4 regions of the Paenarthrobacter sp. CAP02 genome follow, and region 3 is predicted to be linked to each of the others. Evidence: riboswitches for the same ligand, from Rfam matches in the RefSeq annotation. Region 3 holds a riboswitch; each other region holds the start of a gene.
The links. A riboswitch is a leader RNA that binds a small molecule or an ion and turns the genes downstream of it on or off. The one in region 3 is predicted to bind thiamine pyrophosphate.

Region 1: another riboswitch for thiamine pyrophosphate. It lies ahead of thiC (phosphomethylpyrimidine synthase ThiC); the one in region 3 lies ahead of ABHM97_RS19595 (ECF transporter S component).
Region 2: another riboswitch for thiamine pyrophosphate. It lies ahead of thiO (glycine oxidase ThiO); the one in region 3 lies ahead of ABHM97_RS19595 (ECF transporter S component).
Region 4: another riboswitch for thiamine pyrophosphate. It lies ahead of thiD (bifunctional hydroxymethylpyrimidine kinase/phosphomethylpyrimidine kinase); the one in region 3 lies ahead of ABHM97_RS19595 (ECF transporter S component).

Annotation. Positions count from the first base shown of each region.
Region 1 covers NZ_JBEEII010000004.1:417,243-422,688, forward strand. Annotated here, with positions in the region: gene ABHM97_RS09830 (alpha/beta fold hydrolase) at 1-635, shown strand, start outside; gene thiC (phosphomethylpyrimidine synthase ThiC) at 618-2,465, opposite strand; TPP riboswitch at 2,461-2,568, opposite strand; gene ABHM97_RS09840 (amidohydrolase family protein) at 2,653-3,735, shown strand; gene ABHM97_RS09845 (VOC family protein) at 3,816-4,688, shown strand; gene ABHM97_RS09850 (hypothetical protein) at 4,795-5,232, shown strand.
Region 2 covers NZ_JBEEII010000004.1:24,142-29,587, forward strand. Annotated here, with positions in the region: gene ABHM97_RS07940 (DEAD/DEAH box helicase) at 1-643, opposite strand, end outside; gene ABHM97_RS07945 (RNB domain-containing ribonuclease) at 921-2,399, opposite strand; gene thiE (thiamine phosphate synthase) at 2,466-3,149, opposite strand; TPP riboswitch at 3,177-3,296, shown strand; gene thiO (glycine oxidase ThiO) at 3,289-4,542, shown strand; gene thiS (sulfur carrier protein ThiS) at 4,539-4,775, shown strand; gene ABHM97_RS07965 (thiazole synthase) at 4,779-5,446, shown strand, end outside.
Region 3 covers NZ_JBEEII010000014.1:76,777-82,222, forward strand. Annotated here, with positions in the region: gene ABHM97_RS19570 (Na+/H+ antiporter subunit E) at 1-370, shown strand, start outside; gene ABHM97_RS19575 (MrpF/PhaF family protein) at 367-645, shown strand; gene mnhG (monovalent cation/H(+) antiporter subunit G) at 635-1,024, shown strand; gene ABHM97_RS19585 (DUF4235 domain-containing protein) at 1,110-1,370, opposite strand; gene ABHM97_RS19590 (NUDIX hydrolase) at 1,407-2,090, opposite strand; TPP riboswitch at 2,286-2,422, shown strand; gene ABHM97_RS19595 (ECF transporter S component) at 2,500-3,120, shown strand; gene ABHM97_RS19600 (ABC transporter ATP-binding protein) at 3,120-4,685, shown strand; gene ABHM97_RS19605 (energy-coupling factor transporter transmembrane component T family protein) at 4,682-5,446, shown strand, end outside.
Region 4 covers NZ_JBEEII010000003.1:61,113-66,558, reverse strand. Annotated here, with positions in the region: gene obgE (GTPase ObgE) at 1-538, opposite strand, end outside; gene rpmA (50S ribosomal protein L27) at 673-936, opposite strand; gene rplU (50S ribosomal protein L21) at 999-1,307, opposite strand; gene thiD (bifunctional hydroxymethylpyrimidine kinase/phosphomethylpyrimidine kinase) at 1,683-3,194, opposite strand; TPP riboswitch at 3,185-3,283, opposite strand; gene ABHM97_RS05875 (Rne/Rng family ribonuclease) at 3,449-5,446, opposite strand, start outside.

The DNA.
Region 1 (5,446 bases), on a different contig from region 3:
ATGACGCCTTGTTCCTGAGGCGGCACGGCTTTTCGGCCGTCGAGGAACCGGCGCCGTCCAATGTGGCAGCAGATGTCGCCATCGTGATCAATGCGTTGGCCGATGCCGGTGGAGGCCACGTCGTGGCGCACGAACAGGGCGCCATTTCCGCCATGCTCGCAGCCATCGAGCGCCCGGATCTGGTGCATTCGCTGTCGTTGGTGGAGCCGGCGTGCTTGTCGCTGACAGCCGAACTGCCGGCCACGGCCTCCCACCGTGCGCTGATGGAGCCGTTGTTCGACGTCCGGGCACAACTGAACGACGCCGACTACCAGCGGGAATACTTCCGCAGGGCCTTTTCGGCCGAAACCGGGGGACTGGACACGCCGGAGGCACAGAGGGCGGCGCGCAGGCTCAGGCTCCAGGCGCCCCCGTGGGAAGCGCCACTTCATATCGTGCCGGGCGTTCCCACCTTGGTCCTTACGGGTGGTTGGGAGCCGCTCTACGAGGAAATTGCGGGATACCTCCAGGAGACCGGCGCCCTCCGCCGGGTGGCAGCGGGCGGGCACCGGCCCCAGGATTCAGTGGATGGCGATCACATCATCCGCTCGTTTGTCGCGGACGTGGGACGGGCCATGTCAGTTCAGGCGTCCTGAACTGCCATTGCCCGCAGTGCCGGGTACCTGCAGTTCCGGCAGGTAGACCTTCCCGCCGGAGGCCAGGAACTCCTGGCTCTTTTCCCTCATGCCGCTGTACATGCCGGCGATTGCGGCCTGCGCTTCAGCTGAGCCGTACTCATCGCGGATATCCTGGCTGATCCGCATGGAGCAGAATTTCGGCCCGCACATCGAGCAGAAGTGCGCGGTCTTGGCCGGCTCGGCGGGCAGGGTTTCGTCGTGGAACGCCTCGGCTGTCACAGGATCGAGGGACAGGGCGAACTGGTCGCGCCAACGGAACTCGAAGCGGGCTTTGGACAGTGCATCGTCGCGCTCGTTCGCGCCAGGGTGCCCCTTGGCGAGGTCAGCGGCGTGGGCGGCGATCTTGTAGGTGATCACACCGGTTTTGACGTCGTCCTTGTTCGGCAGGCCAAGGTGTTCCTTGGGCGTCACGTAGCAGAGCATTGCCGTGCCGTAGCGGGCGATTTCGGTCGCGCCGATGGCTGAGGTGATGTGGTCGTAGCCGGGCGCCACATCCGTGACCAAGGGACCCAGTGTGTAGAACGGGGCACCCTTGCACAGTTCCTGCTGGCGTTCGACGTTTTCACGGACCAAGTGGAAGGGGATGTGCCCCGGGCCTTCCACCATGACCTGGACATCGAACTCCCACGCCCGCTGGGTCAGCTCGGCAAGGGTGTCCAGCTCTGCGAACTGCGCGGCATCATTGGCGTCCGCGATGGAGCCGGGACGCAGACCGTCGCCGAGCGAAAAGGCGACATCGTACTTGGCGAAGATCTCGCACAGTTCGTCGAAGTGGGTGTAAAGGAAGTTCTCCTGGTGGTGGGCCAGGCACCAGCCGGCCATGATCGAGCCGCCGCGGGAAACGATGCCGGTGACGCGATTGGCAGTCAACGGGACGTAGCGCAGCAGCACCCCGGCATGGACGGTCATGTAGTCCACCCCTTGTTCGCACTGTTCAATCACGGTGTCGCGGAAGATCTCCCACGTGAGCTTATTGGCCTCGCCGTTGACCTTTTCGAGTGCCTGATAAATGGGAACCGTGCCGATTGGAACAGGGGAGTTGCGGATGATCCATTCCCGCGTGGTGTGGATGTCATCGCCGGTGGAGAGGTCCATGACCGTATCGGCACCCCATTGCGCCGCCCACTGAAGTTTGTCCACTTCCTCGGTGATGGAGCTGGTGACCGCGGAGTTGCCAATATTGGCGTTGATCTTGACCAGGAACGCCTTGCCGATAATCATCGGTTCGGATTCCGGGTGGTTGATGTTGCTGGGGATGATGGCGCGTCCGGCGGCAACTTCGCTGCGGACCAGTTCGACATCGCAGTTCTCGCGCAAGGCCACGAACTGCATCTCCTGCGTCACGATGCCCTTCCGGGCATAGTGCATCTGCGTCACGGTTTTCTGCTCGACGGCGCGGCGGGGCACCGGTTGTGCGCCCTTCCACTCCGCCGATGCCGCACCGCGCCGGACCGCGGACTTGCCGTCGTCGAGCAGGTTCCTTTCCCGGCCCGAGTACGGCTCCGTGTCGCCCCGGCCTTCGATCCAGGGTGCACGGAACGGTTCCAGCCCGACTCTCGGGTCACTGCCCGGTCCGGCAGTTCGATAGACCTGCAGGGGCGGGTTGGCTTGGCCATTGGGGGAGGGTTCCAGTGCGATCTCGGTGACAGGAACGCGAATGCCATGTTCGGGATCTTCAAGCCACCCCAGCGAGTGGGATTTCAGCGACTGCGTCACGGTTTCCGGTGCCCCGGTCTCAACGACGGTCCCGTTTTGGGCAGGGCTGTGCTGAGTTTCTGTGGTGCTCAAGGGACTGCTCACTTCCTTCGCCGGCATTACCCGGACAGGTTCAACGGTCGCAGACTGCCTCAGTCCGATCTCAGCCCCTGCAGGGGCCCCCGTGTGGTCGTAGACGAAGTTACCACAGATGCCTGCGGCCGCACAGTCATATGGCGTTGCAGGCTTGCCCGGCAGGTACGGGGCTAGGCTTTTTGCCATGGCCAACATCATCGAATTCAGCGGTACGGTGCTCGTAGCAGCAGACAAGGAGCGCAGGGGCATGTGGTCCGTTGACGGTCGCCTGACGTTCATCCAGCCGGTCGCGGCACCGGACGTTGTGCTCGACGGCTGGGTCCTGCCCGGCTTTGTCGACGCCCACTGCCACATCGGTTTGGGGCCGGGTGGTGCGGTTGATGAGCAGACCACCCTCGCCCAGGCACGGGCAGACCTGGCGGCCGGCACGCTGTTGATCCGTGATGCAGGATCGCCCAGTGACACGCGCTGGGTTCAAGGGCGCGCGGATTTGCCGCGCCTTATCAGGGCTGGCCGGCATATAGCCAGGGACCGGCGGTACCTCCGCGGGCTGGGCCATGAAATCGAGCCCGAACAGCTCGTGGAGACCGTCCGCAAAGAAGCCCGTGACGGCGATGGCTGGGTAAAACTCGTGGGCGACTGGATCGATCGCGGCATTGGTGACCTGGCCGCGTCCTTCCCGGCAAAGCTGGTCAAGGACGCCATTTCGGCCGCGCACGATGAGGGTGCCAGGGTGACGGCCCACTGCTTCGCCGAAGACACCATTGACGACATGCTGGACGCCAATATCGACTGCATCGAACACGCAACGGGCCTCTTGCCCCGGCACCTTCCGCGGTTTGTGGAGCAGGGTGTTCCGATTGTCCCTACGCTGGTCAACATTGCGACTTTTCCGGAGATTTCCGCCCAGGCCGCGCCCAAGTTCCCCGTCTACGCAGATCACATGGCGAAGCTGTGGGAACGCCGTCACGACCGTGTGCTGGAAGCCTTCGAAGCCGGTGTCACCATCTACACGGGCACCGATGCCGGCAGCGTCATCAAGCACGGCCGGATTGCGGACGAGATGAAGGAACTGCACGACGCCGGCCTGCCGCCTTCCGCTGTCCTGGAGGCCGCAACGTGGGGCGCCAGGGCGTGGCTGGGGGCCGAAGCCATCAGCGAAGGGGCGAGTGCCGACGTCGTTCTCTGCCGTGAAGATCCGCGGGTCGCCCTCGACACCGTGGCCGAACTCCAGCACATCGTTTTGCGTGGCGGGATCATCCGTTAGGAATAAATTGAAGCTTCAAGTAATTTAGTACTAGTAGAAGGGTGCCGAAAGGGCGGCAGCCTCAGACCCAGGAGCTTCACATGACTACAGCAAACAGCCAGGATCTTCTTCCTGCCGAACTCACCATGGGCACCGTCATGCTCAAGGTTGGCGACATGAAGGTCATGAGCGACTACTACCAGCGCGCCTTGGGCCTGGACATCGTGGCCGAGCAGGATGGCGGACTGTACTTGGGCCGCACCGGAAAGCCTGTTGTCCACCTGGCGCCTGCCTCAGGCCTGCAGATTCCGGGCCGCGGGGAAGCGGGTCTCTTCCACACCGCCATCCTCTTTGAAGACCAGCCCTCTCTGGCGGCCACCATTGCCACGGCGGCAGAATACGAGCCGCGCGCCTTTGCCGGAAGCGCCGACCACCTGGTCAGCGAGGCGTTCTATTTCACCGACCCCGAGGGCAACGGTATTGAGCTCTACTATGACAAGCCCCGCGAACTGTGGCAGTGGGACGGCAAGAACGTCGTCATGGACAACGTCGCACTCCCGCCGCAGCGGTTCCTGCAGCAGCACCTGAGTGAGGCTGCCGTGACCGGCCAGCGGGAGGCAGCCGCCGGGATCGGCCACGTGCACCTCCAAGTGGGGGACGTCGAAACTGCGCAAAAGTTCTATGTGGAAACCCTGGGGTTCGAGCGGACGGCGGGCTGGCACGGCCAGGCCTTGTTCGTTTCCGCCGGGGGATACCACCACCATATGGCCATGAACGTGTGGAACAGTCGGGGCGCCGGACCCCGAAAGGACACGCTGGGGCTGGGGGAAGTCCTGATCGAGGTCCCCACGGCCGATGACGTCGCGATGCTGGCGGACCGGCTGAAGGTGGCGGGCGTCCAGAATCACCACACCGGCGCTGAGCTTCGGTTCGACGACCCATGGCGGAACAAGCTGCGCGTCGCCGTTCGCTGAATCGTCCTGGCAGCCCATGGCTGCACTAGGCTGGGCATTGACGGCGCGGAACCTTTCGGTTCCCGTGCCGCCGCCCCGTCAGCACGAAGGATTGAGAGTACTTTCCATGGGCTTTGCCGAAATTTTTGTAGCCACCCACGACGAAGCACTCAAACGGGCAGCCGCGCTGGATCGCGGTGCCGAAGCCACAGGCCCCGCCGTCAGGATCGAAGGCATCACCGACTTTGAGGTCGAGCAGTTGGGCGACCTCGCCGGACAGGCCGTCCATGCGGCGGGAGCAGACTATGAGCTCGCCCTGGTGGATGTGACGAGTGATGCCCTCCTCGGAGTTCCCGAGGCCATGGTGCGCGCGCTTGCCGAACTGCTCACCTACGAGAACGAAGGCGATGGCAACGTCCTTGACGACGTTGCTGCTGCCTGGGCCGCCCAGGACGACATGCCCTTTGACGCCACCCAATCGCGCCAGTACGTCCAGCAACTGGCCGCCCTCGCCACGGATGTGGAAAAAGCCGACCGCTCCGGACTCTACGTCTGGTCCGCCTGACAGTTGCCCGGTTTTCGCGGATACGATCCGTCCGGAGTGACCAAGAACACGCCACCCTTTGCGGCCTAAGTCGTAATTGCACCGGGCATCTGGCACAATGGACAGGTACTTGATCGGTGCGGCCCCTCTCTCCGTGCCCGTATCTTGTCCTTCGAACCGTCCAGTATGGCCCGCCCCACGGGTGCAGAACGTCGGGTTCACCTCGTTTCAGAAA
Region 2 (5,446 bases), on a different contig from region 3:
CGATCAGGGTCTCAACGTCCGGAAGGAAGCCAAGGTCCAGCATTTCGTCGGCCTCGTCAAGAATCACCATCTTGACGTTCTTCAAGCTCAGGTGCTTCTGCTTGTAGAGGTCGATGAGTCGGCCAGGGGTACCTACGACGATCTCGACGCCCTTCTGCAGCGCATCGATCTGGGGTTCGTAGGCCCGGCCGCCGTAGATGGTGGCGATGCGCGCGTTGCGCTTGCGCGAGGCCGTCTGGAGATCGTTGGCGACCTGCACGGCAAGTTCGCGCGTGGGGACGATGACCAAGGCCTGCGGTGCGCCGGGGACGGCGAGCTTGTCATAGCCGGCGTCGTCGCGCCCTACAACGCGCTGCAGGGCAGGCACGCCAAAGCCGAGGGTTTTGCCTGTACCTGTCTTGGCCTGGCCGATGATGTCGTGGCCGCCCAGTGCGACGGGCAGGGTCATGGCCTGGATGGGGAACGGGTGGGTGATCCCGGCATCTGCCAAGGACTCCACGATGTCTGCGCGCACGTTGAAGTCTGCGAACGACTTCTCTTCGATCTCGTGGGGCTTCTCGTCCGAGACGATTGTTTCCTCGGGCTCGAGGGTTTCTGTTCCGGTGGGGTCCGTCAGGACTTCATGGGTATGCAATTCACTCACAGGGAGTTTCCTTATTCATTTGGGCATTGGCGCCGCATGCTCAACGGGGGCGGCATAGCCGTACCGGAGCACCAACGGGCGCGCAAGCAAGTCCAGTGGAAGCCGATCGCGGGCTATCTAAGTACTGGCACTGGTGACCAGTTGGTACATCTCAAGATCGCGTAGGGGCGGGCTTGTTGAGTTCAAAAATTAACTGAATCAACGACCGGGCATCCATTACTACACGCCCAGTCTATCCTCTGGGAGCCCGAAAGCCCGGATTGGGGATTGAACGGCGCTATGGCAGCAGTTCAAACAGGATCTCGCGGCTGGCAATGTCAGCCTTGACCAACCGGACGCGGACCTTGGTCCCGGACTCCAGTTCGCCGTCGCAACGGGCGGTCACGGCGGGCTCCGCTATTTGGACGATTCCGTAAGGACCGCCGTTCCCGTTTCCGTTCCCGTTGCCCTTTCCGTTCCCGTTTGGCTTCGAGCCGGAAATGACCACCGCATCAAATTCCTGGCCAACATGGTTGGCAACCAGTGCCGCTTCCACCGTATCCAGGGCGGCACGCTCGAGGCGGCCAGCGAGTTGATCGGACGAGGCCATGATCTCGGGCAAGGACGGCAAGGCTTCCCGGGCCCAGGCAGGGATGTCGCGCTTGTTGCTCAGTGCCTCGCAGATCACCAGGACGAAACGGTCGATGAGGCGGCGCAACGGTGCTGTGGTGTGCGCGTACGGAGCGCCGATGGCTGCCTGGATGACTTCCGTCGGGACCTCGCCGTCGAAAGGTGTGTAGTTGGCACCCCTGAACAACGTCCCGGCTGAGTGCAGGATGGCGAGTTGCTTCGGGTCTGATGCGTCCAGGGTCCGCAGGTATTCGCCGTAGCTGATCCGTCCATCCCAGGGTTTACCAAGGGCCGTGGTCTGCCTTTTGAAGTGACGCAGGGAGCGTTCATCCGGTGCGGGCATGGTGCGCAGTATGCCAACCTTGCCGTCCAGCATCAGCTGAGCTGCCGCCATCCCGGTCATGAGTGAAATCTGCGCGTTCCAGTCCTCCACCGGCAACGACGGGGCAGCAACGATCCTGTACCCGCCGCCGTCGGCCGCTTGGACGATCTCCTGTTCGGGCATGTTCAGGCTCGCGCCGCCGCGGAGGCGTTCGAGTTCTACCCGTTTCAACCCCACTTCCTTGAGGAGCTGCAGTACAGGCGGTGCCGTTCCGTCGTCGATCTGCTCCTGGACGCCCTTGTAACTTAGCTTGGCCCGGCTGCGCACGGTGGCGCGGCCTACTGTCACCGTCACTGCTTCGGCCTGCGCGTCCAGGACGAAATCCCAGACGAAGGCGCCACAGTCCTGCTCTGCCAGCAGGCTGCCGGCATGTTCGCTGATGACTTCCGGGTGCAAGGGAATGCGTCCATCCGGAGCATAGAAGGTCTGGCCGCGCCGGCGTGTCTCCGTGTCGAGGGCACCACCGGGAGCCACGAAGGACGGAACGTCGGCGATCGCATAGAGGACCTTGTAACCGTCACCGGCGCGCTCTATGAACAGCGCCTGGTCCAGGTCTGTCGACGTGGCCGGGTCGATGGTGACAAACGGAATGTCCCGAAGGTCGCGTTCAGGCAGCTTCAGGTCCGCCACGGCTTTTCGGGCTTCTTCCACTGCCCCCGTGGGGTAGTCGCCTGGGAGTTCCAGCTCCGTCCGGAGTGCGGCGAGGGCCGCTGCGAGCTGGTCCGACGAGTCGTCGACGTTGGGTGCAATCCGATGATGTGACACGAAAATCAGGGTAGCCCGGATTCCGGGGATCACACCATGTCAAGGCCGCACGGTGAGCGACTTTCGCTAAATTGAGTCCAGGGCTTCCAGCAGCGACTTGGCAGCCGCCGTCGGGTCTGCGGCTTCGGTGATGGCACGGACAACCACGATCCTGCTGGCCCCCGCCGAAAGGACCTGTTCCACGTTGCCCAGGTCGATGCCGCCAATAGCGAACCAGGGGAGCTGCACGGCGCCGTCGGTCGTTTCCGTGGCACGCCTCATCGCTTCTGCGGCATATGTGACCAGGTCCGGCCCAACGGCTTGGCGCCCTGGTTTGGTGGGTGTCGCCCAAACCGGACCGACACAGAAATAGTCCAGGCCGCCGTCGCCGGTAGAAGCGGCAATGGCCGCATTGACCTGCTCCGGAGTGTGCGTGGAAAGTCCAATCGCGGCAGGGGCCGGGAGGAAGGTCCGGGCCACCGGAAGGGGCAGGTCCTTCTGGCCCACGTGGAACACAGGAGCCCCGGAAACACTGGCAATATCGGCCCGATCGTTGACAGCCCACAGTCGGCCGTGCCGCTCTGCCACACTCCGCAGGATGGCCAGCAAGTCCAGTTCTTCGGCTGCCTCGATCGACTTGTCCCGGAGCTGGATGATGTCCACCCCACCCTCGAAGGCGGCATCGACGAAGTCTTTGAAATCGCCCTGTCGCTTCCGGGCATCGGTGCACAAATAGAGTCGGGCTGAGGCGAGGGATTCAGGCTGGGTCATGGGAACCAGAGTAGTTCCTCTACACTGGGCACGTACTGCGGGAGCCGCGACGTTCGACTATGTGACCGTCCGGCTGAGAGGGCTTCAGCGCCGACCGCTTGACCTGATCCGGCTAATACCGGCGTAGGGAAGGGAACACATGGCAGACGCCATTCATGCAGATGTAGCCATTATCGGCGGCGGCATCATCGGGTTGGGCATCGCCCACCAACTGCGCAGGCTGGGCCGCTCAGTCGCACTCATCGACCCTTGGCCCGCAAACGGCGCAACTTTCGCAGCGGCCGGGATGCTGGCACCCGTCAGTGAACTGCACTACCAGGAAGAAGAACTCCTGGAACTCATGGTCGAATCCTCCCGGCTGTGGCCCGCTTTTGTTGGCGCGCTGGCCGGAGGGGCGCACGCCGCCGGATACCGCACGACGCCGACCCTCGCCGTGGGTGCCGACGCCGCCGACCGCCGCGCGCTCGCAGACCTCCGGGTGGTACAGAAGGCTGCAGGCTTGGGAGTGGAGCCATTGGCCCTCCGGGAGGCGAGGGAGCGTGAGCCCTTGCTGAGTCCCCAAATTTCCTGTGCCTTCGACATCCCCACCGACCACCAGGTGGATCCCCGCAAGCTCGCCGCCTGCCTTTTGGCCGAACTGTCGGATCACTCTCCCGATGATCCGAGCTGGGTTACGGGGGCGGACGACGGATTCGCTGTGAAAGCGCTGGCACATCGTCTCCTGTGGGATGAAGGCAGGGTCTCTGGAGTCGAACTCGAGTCAGGCACCAAAGTCTTTGCCACCGACACGGTGGTCGCAAACGGTCTGGGCGCCGCCGGCTTGGACGGCCTGCCCGAAGGGCTCACGCTTCCACTGCGGCCGGTCTATGGTGACATCCTCAGGCTTCGGGTTCCGGACAACCTGCAACCTCTCGTTACCTCCACCGTCCGGGGGATAGTGCGGGGCGTTCCCGTCTACATCGTCCCCCGCGACGACGGCACCGTGGTGATCGGAGCGACCCAGCGTGAGGACGGACTGTCCACGGCCTCCAACGCCGTCTCGGCGGGCGGCGTCTATCAACTCCTGCGCGACGCCCAGGTCCTGGTCCCCGCGGTCGCCGAACTCGAACTCCTGGAGGCAACAGCCCGCGCCAGGCCAGGGACGCCGGACAACGCACCGTTGCTTGGCCGCGTCGCCGGAACCAATGGCGACATTGAGGGTTTGGTGGTTGCCACCGGGTTCTTCCGTCACGGAGTCCTGCTGACACCGGTAGCCGCAAGGATTGTCGGCGAACTGATCAACGGATCGACCGATGCACAGTGGGCCCCTTTCCGCCCCGACCGCTTTACGGCCAGCGCAACCGGTCCACGGAACTTCGTCCCAGCACACGCCCGCAGCAAGGAAAGCGCATGAACATCAAACTCAATGGATCCGACCATGCAGTGGCCGATGACGCCTCTGTCAGCACCCTCGTCACCGCCATCACCGGCCGCGAACTGGACCACAGGGGACAGGCGGCCGACGGCGGCAAGCTGGGTGTCGCCGTCGCGCGCAATTCAGAGGTGGTGCCGCGCAGCCAGTGGGCGGCAACAGCACTCGCCGACGGCGATGAACTCGAACTCGTTACCGCAGTCCAGGGAGGCTGAACAATGACCACAACAAGCACTGCCCCCAGCACCGACGCCTTGGTGATCGACGGCGTCGACTTTGGTTCTCGACTGATCATGGGAACAGGGGGTGCCCCGAGCCTGGACGGTTTGGGCGCTGCGCTCCTGGCCTCGGGTACGGAGCTGACCACCGTAGCCATGCGGCGCTATTCGCCGGCAGAAACCGGGTCTCTCTTCCAGCTCCTGGTGGACCACAACATCCGGGTGTTGCCCAACACGGCCGGCTGTTTCACGGCGAAGGACGCGGTGATGACCGCCGAACTTGCCCGCGAGGCGCTGGAGACCGATTGGGTGAAGCTGGAAGTCATCGCGGACGAGCACACACTCCTCCCCGATGCCGTTGAACTCGTCGATGCTACGGAGCAGCTGGTCAACCGCGGGTTCAAGGTCTTCGCTTACACCAATGATGATCCGGTCCTTGCCCTGCGGCTGGAAAACCTTGGCGCCACCGCGGTGATGCCGCTGGGCTCACCCATCGGGACGGGCCTGGGCATCCTGAACCCGCACAATATTGAGCTGATTGTGTCACGGGCATCGGTGCCCGTGGTGCTCGACGCCGGGATCGGAACCGCTTCCGATGCCGCGCTGGCCATGGAACTGGGTTGCGACGCCGTCCTGCTGGCTACAGCGGTGACGCGTGCACAGAACCC
Region 3 (5,446 bases):
GTTCGCGCTGATCTTCCTCGCCAAAGTGGTGGCAGCGAGCTTCCTCGTGTTGTACCTGGCTGTGGTCAAAGGGCCAAAGGTGCGCAGCGCCGTCGTCGCCGTTCCGTTGCGTAGCCATTCCGACCTCATGGTGACGGCAACAGGGCACGTCATCTCCCTGATTCCGGGCTCGTTGGTGGTGGAAGTGGACCGGTCGACGTCCACGCTGTACCTGCACGCGCTCAACATTTACCAAGAGGCTGACATCGAAAAGATCCGTCAGGAAGTCCAGAACATTGAAGCCGGCTTGATCCGCATCATGGGCACCCGCGAGGAAGTCCAGGCGTTGGGAGCCGAGATCAGTCCAGGCGTGAAAGGGGCAGCCCTGTGAAGGAAATCGTCCTCATAGTTACGGCCGTTATTCTCAGCCTGGCCGCTGCCGGCGCCATCGTGCGGATCGCGATCGGTCCCTCGTTGCTGGACCGGGTCTTGGCATCCGACGTTCTGCTGGCAATTCTCGGCGCAGCCTTGGCGATCGACATGGCGGTGAACCGGCACCTGAATAACCTGATGCTGCTGGTAGCACTGGCCGTGATCGGCTTTATTGGCTCGGTGACAGTAGCCCGGTTCGTGGCTGAGCGGAGGGAACAGAGCAATGAGTCCTGATGCCACCGGCGTGGATGCCGTCATCGATGGTGTGACCGCCGTGTTCCTGGTAGTGGGAGCGCTGATGTCCCTTGGCGCTGCGGTTGGTTTGCTGCGTTTCCCTGACCTGATGAGCCGCATGCACGCTGCTACCAAACCGCAGGTCCTGGGCTTGTTCCTCATGCTGGCGGCCATCGGCCTGCAGATGCGGACCTGGTGGGTGTGGCCCGTGCTGTTGGTGGCGTGGATTTTCCAGCTGCTGACCGCGCCGGTGTCGGCCCACATGGTCGGTCGGGCTGCGTACCGGACCAAGCATGGCCACCGGGAGATGCTGACCAAGGACGAACTTGAGGCCGTCGTACAGAGGGCGGCTGCGGGGCAAGTCGACCCGGAGGGTTAAAGCCAACGCGGGGTCACTTCCGGCCCATCCCCACGGGGATTCATGGGCCGGAAGTGACCCCGCGTTGCTTAACGCCGCGGTGCGCCTAGACGATGTCCTGGGACTTCGCGAAGCGGGCGATGGCACGCTGGGTGCCCCTGCTGGCCAGCACCTGGATGAGTGTGCTCACAAACGCCGAGATCAAGGCGAAGGTGAGGGCGGAGCGAAGGCTCGTTTCCATGTCATCGTTGCCTGTGGGCGGCTTGTTGCCTGTGGCCTTTTCCCACCCTTTGTTGACGAGTTTTGTTCCGACGAAGCCCGCCCCGAGGCTCACTCCGGCGCCGATCAGCTTGAAGAAGAGGTTCATGCCACCAGCCTAGCTGCAACGCGTGGACCGGCAACGCTAGCGGCGGCTTTCCCGTTCCTTGAGGAAGGCGGCCAGGGAGCCTACGGGCGCCAGGACTGGGACGACAGTGTGCTCGGCCGTCCATATGGCATCGACGGTCCCGTATCCGGCGATTTCCTTGAGGAGGTAGAAGGTGGGCGGCATCAGTTTCAGGGTGCCTACTGCCTCTGCCGCGAGGATTCCCTCCACGGGCATCCACAGGGATTGCCACGCTTCGGTTGTTTGGTGGTGGGGCTCCATGTCCGCCGAGGGCCTGGCCACGTAGAAGAACGTGTCGAAACGCTTGGGCATGTCGATCGGGGTAATCCAGTTGGCCCATGGGCGCAGGTCACCGGCGTCGATGCTCAGCCCGGCTTCCTCCCGGACCTCCCGGATCGCAGCGGTGAGCACGGTCCCTGCTTTAGTAAGCGCATCGCCGGAAGCGATGGAGCTGGCCTGCCAGTCCGCCGCATGGCTGCTGAGCAGTTCGGGGGCGTAGTCCCACCCTGAGTGGTCGGCAGGGTCCACGCGTCCTCCCGGGAAAACCACCATTCCTGCGGCGAAGTCCATGGTGCTGACCCTGTGCTGGACGAACGCCTCGAGCCCGGGCGGGGTATCGCGGAGCAGGATGACGCTTGCGGCGAGGCGTGCTTCAGCCACATCAACGTTGTCTGGAAGGCCAGAGCCGGGTTGGTCCGTCATGAAGTGTGCCCCTTCGCTTTGGATGTTGCTGGATCATTCTCTCAGGTCCGTTGCGAGGCCTGGTGTGCAGGGTGTGGGCCCAACGAAGGGTGTTCAGCGGGCCTCACAACGGTGGGGGTGGGCCGGAATGTGACCGGACCGCAGTCCCCACCGCGGAGTGCAGGTGTAAACTGAACCAGCCCAGCAGGGCAGATTTAATAACGACAGGGGAGCGCCGCCGTCGGAACCTGCAGAGATGCGGGAGCCGCGAGGGCGCTGAGAGTGCGGACAGCCGCAGACCCTCGAACCTGATCCGGTTAGTACCGGCGCAAGGGAGTCGAGCTTCTCAGAGTGTCCGGAACCGGGCGGCGCAGGCCGGTCGGGTAATCCGGGGAGCACTTTCCCCTCCTGTAACTCAGGAGGCAGAAAAATGACCACGGTAAGCGTGAAGAAGACCAGTTATAACTGGCGTGTTGTAGACATTGTGGTGGCAGCATTGATCGCCATCGCCGGCGGCGTGATTTTCTGGGCATGGTCCCAAGGCGCCGCACTGGTATCCATCCCCATGAACGCGGCGTATCCGCCGCTGACGGGCTTGATCGCGGGCGGTTGGATGATTCCGGCGGTCCTGGGCATGCTCATCATCCGTAAGCCGGGTGCCGCCCTGTTCTGCGAGTCCGTTGCTGCCACAGGCGAACTCATCATGGGCTCCCAGTACGGCACAACCGTACTGATCTCCGGCGTCCTTCAGGGCCTCGGCGCGGAGCTCATCTTCGCCGCGTTCCTCTACAAGAAGTTCAACCTGCCCACCTCGCTCCTTGCCGGTGCAGGTGCGGGCCTCTTCTGCGGCCTCAACGACTCGTTCCTTCCCTGGGGCTGGAACATCGCCTACGAGGCAATCGACAAGCTCACTTACATCACGTTCACCACGATCTCCGGGGCGATCATTGCGGGCGCACTGTCATGGATTGCCACCCGCGGCCTGGCGAAAACCGGCGTCCTTAGTTCCTTCGCGTCGCGCAAGGCCGCTTCGGAGCCCGTCTTCAGCTGATGCCCGTCATTGAACGCGGCGGCCACGTCCGGCCTGCCGCCATCACAGCCGAGGGCTGGGGATGGCGGCACGCCGGAAGGGCCACGCCAGCCATCCAAGGCCTTGACCTCAGGATCGAACCGGGGGAGCGGGTATTGCTGCTCGGCCCCTCGGGTGCGGGCAAGTCCACGCTCCTGCATGCCCTTGCGGGGGTGTTGGGGGACGAGGAAGACGACTCGGACGAGACTGGCTCGCTGCTGCTGGACGGCGCTTCTCCCCGGGAGCAGCGCGGCCGCGCCGGCCTGATGCAGCAGGACCCGGAAACGCAGGTTGTCCTGTCCCGCGTGGGGGACGACGTCGCCTTCGGCGCCGAGAACCTGGCCGTGCCGCCGGAGGAAATTTGGGCCCGCGTCCATGAAGCGCTCGCCGACGTCGGGTTGCGGACCGCTGCCGGCGGCGGACTGGCGTTGGATCATCCGACGGCGGCCCTGTCCGGCGGGCAGAAACAGCGCCTCGCGCTTGCGGGGATTTTGGCGATGCGGCCCGGGCTGATCCTGCTGGACGAACCAACGGCCAACCTGGACCCTGCAGGGGTCCTTGAGGTGCGGGACGCGGTGGGCCGCTGCCTCGACAAGACCGGAGCCACCCTTGTTGTGGTGGAACACCGTGTGTCAGTGTGGAAGGACCTGGTGGACCGGATTGTGGTGTTGCAGCCAGGATCCGCGGGCAACGGCACTCCGGGCGTCCTGTTGGACGGGCCGCGGGAACAGGTCCTGTCGGAGGCCCGGACCATGCTGATGGCAGCCGGCGTCTGGGTTCCCGGATACGTCCCGGCAACCCGTGCCCGGCGCACTGAGACCTCCGCCGCGCAACTGCTCCTGGCTGCCCAGGACGTGGCGGTCTCGCGGGAAAAGCCCCGCCGAAAGGGATTCCGGACCATCCCCCCGGTTCCTGTGCAATCCGACGTCAGCGCCCAGGTCAGGGCGGGCCAAGCGCTCACCATAACTGGTCCGAATGGTGCCGGAAAGTCCACCTTTGCGCTCACCTTGGCTGGCCTCCTGGCGCCGGTGGACGGCCAGGTGAGTGCCGCCGTCGAGCTTTCAGAAGGGGCCGGAATCGACCCGTTCAAGTGGAAAGCCGATCAGCTGATTTCCCGGATCGGGACCGTATTCCAGGAACCCGAGCACCAGTTCGTCACGGGTAAGGTGCTGGACGAGCTGATGTTTGGTCCCAAACACCTGGGCCACGGCGAGGAACGCGTGGACGAACTGCTGGAGCGGTTGCGGCTCACCCACCTGGTGGACGCGAACCCGTACACGCTGTCCGGCGGCGAGAAGCGCAGGCTTTCGGTGGCCACGGTGCTCGCCGCGCATCCCAAAGTCCTCGTCCTCGATGAGCCCACGTTCGGCCAGGACGCGAACACCTGGGCCGAGCTGGCATCGTTCCTTTCGGAGTTGCTCGACGCCGGAACAGCCGTGGTCTCCGTAACCCACGACCAGGAATTCAGCGACGTGCTCGGCGGCACGGAGCTGCGCCTGAACCCCGCGGCACGTGCAGCAAGCCGCCAGGAAGCCGGTGCAGCATGAGGGACGCATTGAACCTGCGGGGTAACCACGCCCTGTTGACCGCAGCGAACCCGTTGGCCAAGTTCGCCGCGGTTTTCCTCATCTCGCTGGTGTTGGCTCTCTCCATCGACTGGGTCTCGGCAACCACGGCGCTGGTGGCCGAACTGGCGCTGTTCCCGCTTGCCGGGCTCACGCTGCGGCTTTTGTGGCAGCGGGCGTGGCCGTTGATCATCGCTGCGGCGATTGGTGGCTGGAGCACAGCGATCGTGGCGGCTGACAGCGGCGCGGTACTGCTCGACGTCGGACTCTGGTCCATCAGCGAAGGTTCCCTTGAGCTGGGGCTGGGTTTCATGCTGCGCGGCTTGGCGATTGCCCTTCCGGCGATCCTCCTGATGACCTGCACCGACCCCACGGACCTGGCCGATGCCTTGGCACAGAAAGCGAAGCTGCCGCACCGGTTTGTCCTGGGATCCCTCGCTGCCATGCGCTTGGTGGGCCTCATGGCCGAAGAATGGCAGACCATTGGCATGGCCCGCCGTGCACGGGGTGTCGGTTCGCAAGGCAACCCGTTCCAGCGGTTGAAAGCCACCCTCGGCCAAAGCTTCGGGTTGCTGGTCCAGGCTGTCCGGCGCGCTTCGCGGTTGGCTGTGACCATGGAAGCGCGGGGCTTTGGCGGCGGCCAGCGGACGTGGGCGCGCGAATCCACGTACTCGGTGCTGGACATTTGGGTGGTCCTTGGCGGAGTGGTCATCGCAACGGGTGCTGTGCTGGCCGCCGTGGGC
Region 4 (5,446 bases), on a different contig from region 3:
ACATGGCTGCGATGAGGCTGGACTTGCCGGCGGACGGGAAGCCAACCAGGGCGATGTCGGCAATGGACTTCAGTTCCAGGACAATATCGCTGGATTCGCCCTCGATGCCCAGGAGGGCAAAGCCGGGAGCCCGACGCTTCTGTGAGGACAGTGAGGCGTTGCCGAGGCCACCCTGGCCGCCAGCGGCAGCGATGTACTCGGTACCTTCGCCCACGAGGTCAGCCAGGACTTCGCCGTCCTTGGTCTTGACCACGGTGCCATCGGGTACCGGAAGGATCAGGGTTTCGCCGTTCTTGCCACCGCGCCAGTCACCCATGCCCGGACCACCATTTGTAGCGTGGCGGTGGGGTGCGTGGTGGTAGTCGAGCAGGGTGGTGGTCTGGGCAGACACCCGAAGGATGACGTCGCCACCGTTGCCGCCGTTACCTCCGTCGGGGCCGCCGAGCGGCTTGAACTTCTCCCGCTTAACAGAGACACAGCCGTGGCCGCCGGTTCCGCCGGATACGTGCAGGACTACCCGGTCTACAAAGCTCGCCACGTGGATCTCCTCAGTTGCTGTTGTACAGCGTTGTTGCAAAACCAGTGCGCCCAAGCGCCCCAGTCGATTGTAATGCGGTTAAAAGAACGGTGGAGCGGGCCGTTTGGCCCGCTCCACCGGTTCAGAACTTGTTGTTACTCTGCAGCTGCAGCAGCAACGATGTTCACTACGCGACGGCCGCGGCGAGTACCAAACTCAACCGCACCGGCCTGGAGAGCGAACAGGGTGTCGTCGCCACCGCGGCCGACGCCTGCACCGGGGTGGAAGTGGGTTCCGCGCTGGCGAACGATGATCTCGCCTGCGGAAACTACCTGACCACCGAAGCGCTTGACGCCCAGGTACTGAGCGTTGGAGTCACGACCGTTGCGAGTGGAACTCGCGCCTTTTTTGTGTGCCATGTGAAATGCCTGCCTCTAAATTTCTGGGGAAACTGAAAAACCTGAACAGCGTGTAACGAAAGTTACGCGATGCTGGTGATCTTGATCTTGGTCAGTTCCTGACGGTGACCCTGACGCTTCCGGTAGCCGGTCTTGTTCTTGAACTTCTGGATGACGATCTTCGGACCACGGAGGTCTTCGAGGATCTCAGCCGTAACCTTGACGTTGGCCAGTTCCGCAGCTGCGGAGGTGACCTTGTCGCCGTCAACCAGGAGCAAGGCGGGCAGCTCAAGCGTGCTACCGGCTCCACCGGGGACGCGGTTAAGCGTTACGTAGTCTCCAACGGAAACTTTTTCTTGGCGGCCGCCTGCGCGGACAATCGCGTACACCACTTGGGTACTCACTTCTCTCGACGTTTATAACTAAATTTGCGTGCGGAACCTGAACCGGAATCAGGCTTGGTTCGCGCTGTGCCTCAACGCCGTGGACTTCTGAACGAAGTCCGCGAGTCATCCCATGAACAATTCCAAGGGGCATAACCCAAGTGTTGGCGTAAGCACCGAAGATCAAGATTACGCTAGTTTGACCTTCAGCTGCAAATGAGGCCGGGTCCGGAGGCTACCACGTGACTCGCGTCACCAGTTGTAACGGACTCTCCCGGCACCGTGCCCATACAGCCTACAGGGTTTGGGCACGATTAACGCGATTTGCCCTGCGACGCGCGGCGAGCCTCGCAAATTACCCGCCCGGACGCCCAACCGGAGAGGTCAGGAGAAAACACGTGGCGCGTCGAAGAAGGCAGTTTCGTAGCGGCAGGACTGGGTGAAGGCTTCCATCATGGCCTCGCGATCCGCCGGCGAGGCCGCAAGGGCCGCCGCGTCCGTGAGCTTGATCGCAGTCCTGGTTGCCTCGGCGAAATCTTCGTCGGCGTACGTCTTCAACCACTCCGCGTATGCGTGGTCCACAGGGGAACCTGCTTCCACGTAGGCGTGGTGCAGTTTTTGGCCCACTTCCGCGTACAACCAGTAGCAGGGAAGAATCGCCGCCAGCAGCACTGCGTAGCTTCCCGATGCCGAACAGGCCAGCAAATGGTCCACATAGGACTTGGTCACGGGACCCGTTGTCCCGGACACGTCGCGGCTGCTGAGCCAGTTCCTGTGCAATTCCGACTCGACCTCCAAGCACTGCATGGAGCCCTTGGCCCAGAACAACTGCTCGTCTTCAGTAGGGGCCAGGGCGCTGGCCCGGGCCAGGACCCGGGAGTAGCCGTTGAGGTAGATCGCGTCCTGTGCCAGGTAATAGCCGAAGGCGGATTCCGGCAGGCTGCCTTTCTGAAGGCCATCGATGAAGCCAAGCCGATGGATCGCGTCGAGCTCCGCGCGTGCGTGTTCCCACAAAGTCGCGGCGAACTCGCCAGGCCTCAGACCCCGCTGGTGGTGGAAGTGGTGGATCGGCCCGCTTCCTCGTCCTACTTCCAACGCCCCGGAGTGCCTCAAAGCCTCAAGCAACCAGGGCTTCACCTCCCGCAGTGAAGCTTCCCAGTCCCCCGTGCTGACCTGCACCGTGGCCAGGGCGGACGACAACGAACACCCTGTGCCGTGGCTGTTCCGGGTATCGATGCGGGGCCCTTCGACCTCGACCACGTCCTGCCGCAGCAACCCGCTCGTATTCACCAAAGCATCAGGACACGCGGTTCCCGCCAAGTGGCCGCCCTTCACCAGGACCGTGTTCCCGTACTCAGCGGCCAACCGCTTACCCTGGTCCAGCGCCGAAGCCCAGTCCGTAGCTTCCGCCTCGCCCAGCAGCACTGCCAGCTCGGGAAGGTTCGGGGTCAGGAGGTCTGCCAACGGCAGGAGCGAACGCAACGCCTTCTCAGCGGACTCGCGCAGGAGCCTGTCTCCACTGGTTGCCACCATCACCGGGTCCAGGACCACGACGCCGGGACGCACCTTTTCGAGCCAGCTGCGGACTTCGTCGATGACCTCAGCGTCGCCGAGCATGCCGATTTTGACGGCGTCAATCTCAATGTCGTTGCTGATGGCGTCCAGTTGTTGGCGCAGAAATTCGACGGGGGGCACGTGGACGGCGCTGACGCCCACGGTGTTCTGGGCTGTGAGGGCGGTGATGGCAGCCATGCCGTAACCACCGTGGGCCGCGATGCTCTTCAAGTCCGCCTGGATTCCTGCCCCACCGGATGGGTCAGAGCCGGCGATACTCAGCACCCGCGGGGTCGGCCTGCCTGAAGCGACCGGGTAGACAGGAGAATATGGTGCAGTCATGGGGACATCCCTTCGCCGGTGCTAACCGGACAGGTTCAACGGGTCTGGATCTCAGCCCGGCCCAACGCCAGGCACCCCGTGTCTGTCCCCCAGCCTAACCGGGAAGCAGCCCGGCCCGGGAACAGCGCTTCGTAGGGGCCCGGATATGACCCATTGACGTCCCCAGGGTCTGGCCATGGACGTCCTGGACATGCAAAAGACCCCGTAGCGACTGCCGGGGCAGTTGCTACGGGGTCCGATAAGCACTGTACGAATCAGAGCTCGGAAGCCGGCACGCCGACTCCCAGGATGATGGGCTCGTCTGCGGGTGCCTTTTTGGCTGGTTCCACAGGGGCCTTGGCCTCGTGGGACGAACCTTGTGGCGCCGACGCAGTCACTTCATGGTGTTCAACGCTGGTTTCGTTGGCCGCACCTTGGGCCCTGCTTGCGCTGCGGTTACGGCGACCTCGGCGACTCCCGGACGTCGAAGCGGCTTCCCGATCCTGCTCAGCGGCCCGAGCCGGGGCTGCCACCTTCGGGGCAGCAGCAGGTTCGCGGACGGCAGCTGGTTCCGCTTCCGCCTCCGGCGCCGCTCCCAGGTGGGAGAATGCCTCCGCCAGCAGATCCAGGCTCATTGCCGGTTTGGCCGCTTGGGGTTCGTCCTGGTGTTCAACGAACGGCAAAGCGACTTCTTCGCCTCCGAAACGCAGGACCGGGGTGGAGCGTGCTTCCCGGACTGCTGCCTCGTGGGCCGTTGATTCTTCGTCGTTGCCATGAACGACGGGTTCGTCGGCAGCCGTCTGATGCGTTGACCGCGCCAGTTCCTCTGCACGGTGAACCTCGTCGTCGTGCAGGTGGGCAGCGTGCGCTGCAGCCGCGATGGTAGCCAACGCCGCGCGGGTTGCCTCGGCCTTTGCCTGGCGCGCAGGGTCCTGCGGTTCAGGGTGCGTTGGCGAGGCCGCAGGCGCCGCCGGCGCAGACTGAACCGGAGCGGGGGCTTCGGAAACAGCCTGTCCCCCGCCCTTGCCTCGGCGGCGCTTCCGTTCCGTACGGGCCGCCGGTTGCTGCTGCTGCGTCTCCGTGTGCGGGCGGTGGTGCTCAGCGGCCACAACGTTGGCACGGCGGTGTTCCACCGGCTCATCGTGTGTCACGACGCCACGGCCGGCGCAGTGCTCGCACTGCTCGCCGAAGACCTCGAGGAGGCCGGTGCCCATGCGCTTACGCGTCATTTGTACCAGGCCCAACGACGTGACTTCGGCGACCTGGTGCTTGGTCCGGTCGCGGCCAAGGCACTCAACCATGCGGCGCAGCACGAGATCGCGGTTGGATTCCAGGACCATGTCGATGAAGTCGATGACAATGATGCCGCCGATATCGCGCAGGCGCAGCTGGCGGACTACTTCCTCGGCAGCTTCGAGGTTGTTCTTGGTGACAGTCTCTTCGAGGTTGCCGCCGCTGCCGGTGAACTTGCCGGTGTTGACGTCCACCACGGTCATGGCTTCGGTGCGGTCAATGACCAACGAACCACCCGAGGGCAGGAAGACCTTGCGTTCCAGGGCCTTGTGGATCTGCTCGTCGATGCGCCAGGCAGCGAAGATGTCCTGGTCCTTGGTCCACTTCTCGAGGCGTCCCACCAGGTCAGGGGCAACGTAGGTCACGTAGGCCTCGATGGTGTCCCATGCGTCGTCACCGGAGACGATCAGCTTGGAGAAGTCTTCGTTGAAGACGTCGCGCACTACCTTGATGGTCAGGTCAGGTTCGCCGTACAGCAGTTCCGGTGCAAGGACCTTGGTTGAGGAGGCTTGCCCCTCAATGCCCTCCCACTGAGCGCGCAGGCGGTTGATGTCGTGCGTCAGCTCTTCTTCCGATGCACCTTCAGCCGCGGTACGGACAATGACGCCGGCGTTTTCCGGCAAGCGGTCCTTGAGGATGCGCTTGAGGCGGTTGCGTTCAACGTCCGGCAACTTGCGGGAGATACCTGTCATGGAGCCGCCCGGTACGTACACCAGGTAGCGGCCCGGCAGCGAAATCTGGCTGGTCAGCCGGGCACCCTTGTGACCCACGGGGTCCTTGGTGACCTGCACCAGGACAGAATCGCCCGACTTCAGGGCGTTCTCGATCCGGCGCGGCTGGCCTTCAAGGTTGACAGCATCCCAATTGACCTCGCCGGCGTACAGCACGGCGTTACGGCCACGGCCGATGTCCACGAACGCGGCTTCCATGGAAGGCAGTACGTTCTGGACCTTGCCGAGGTACACATTGCCGATCAGGGA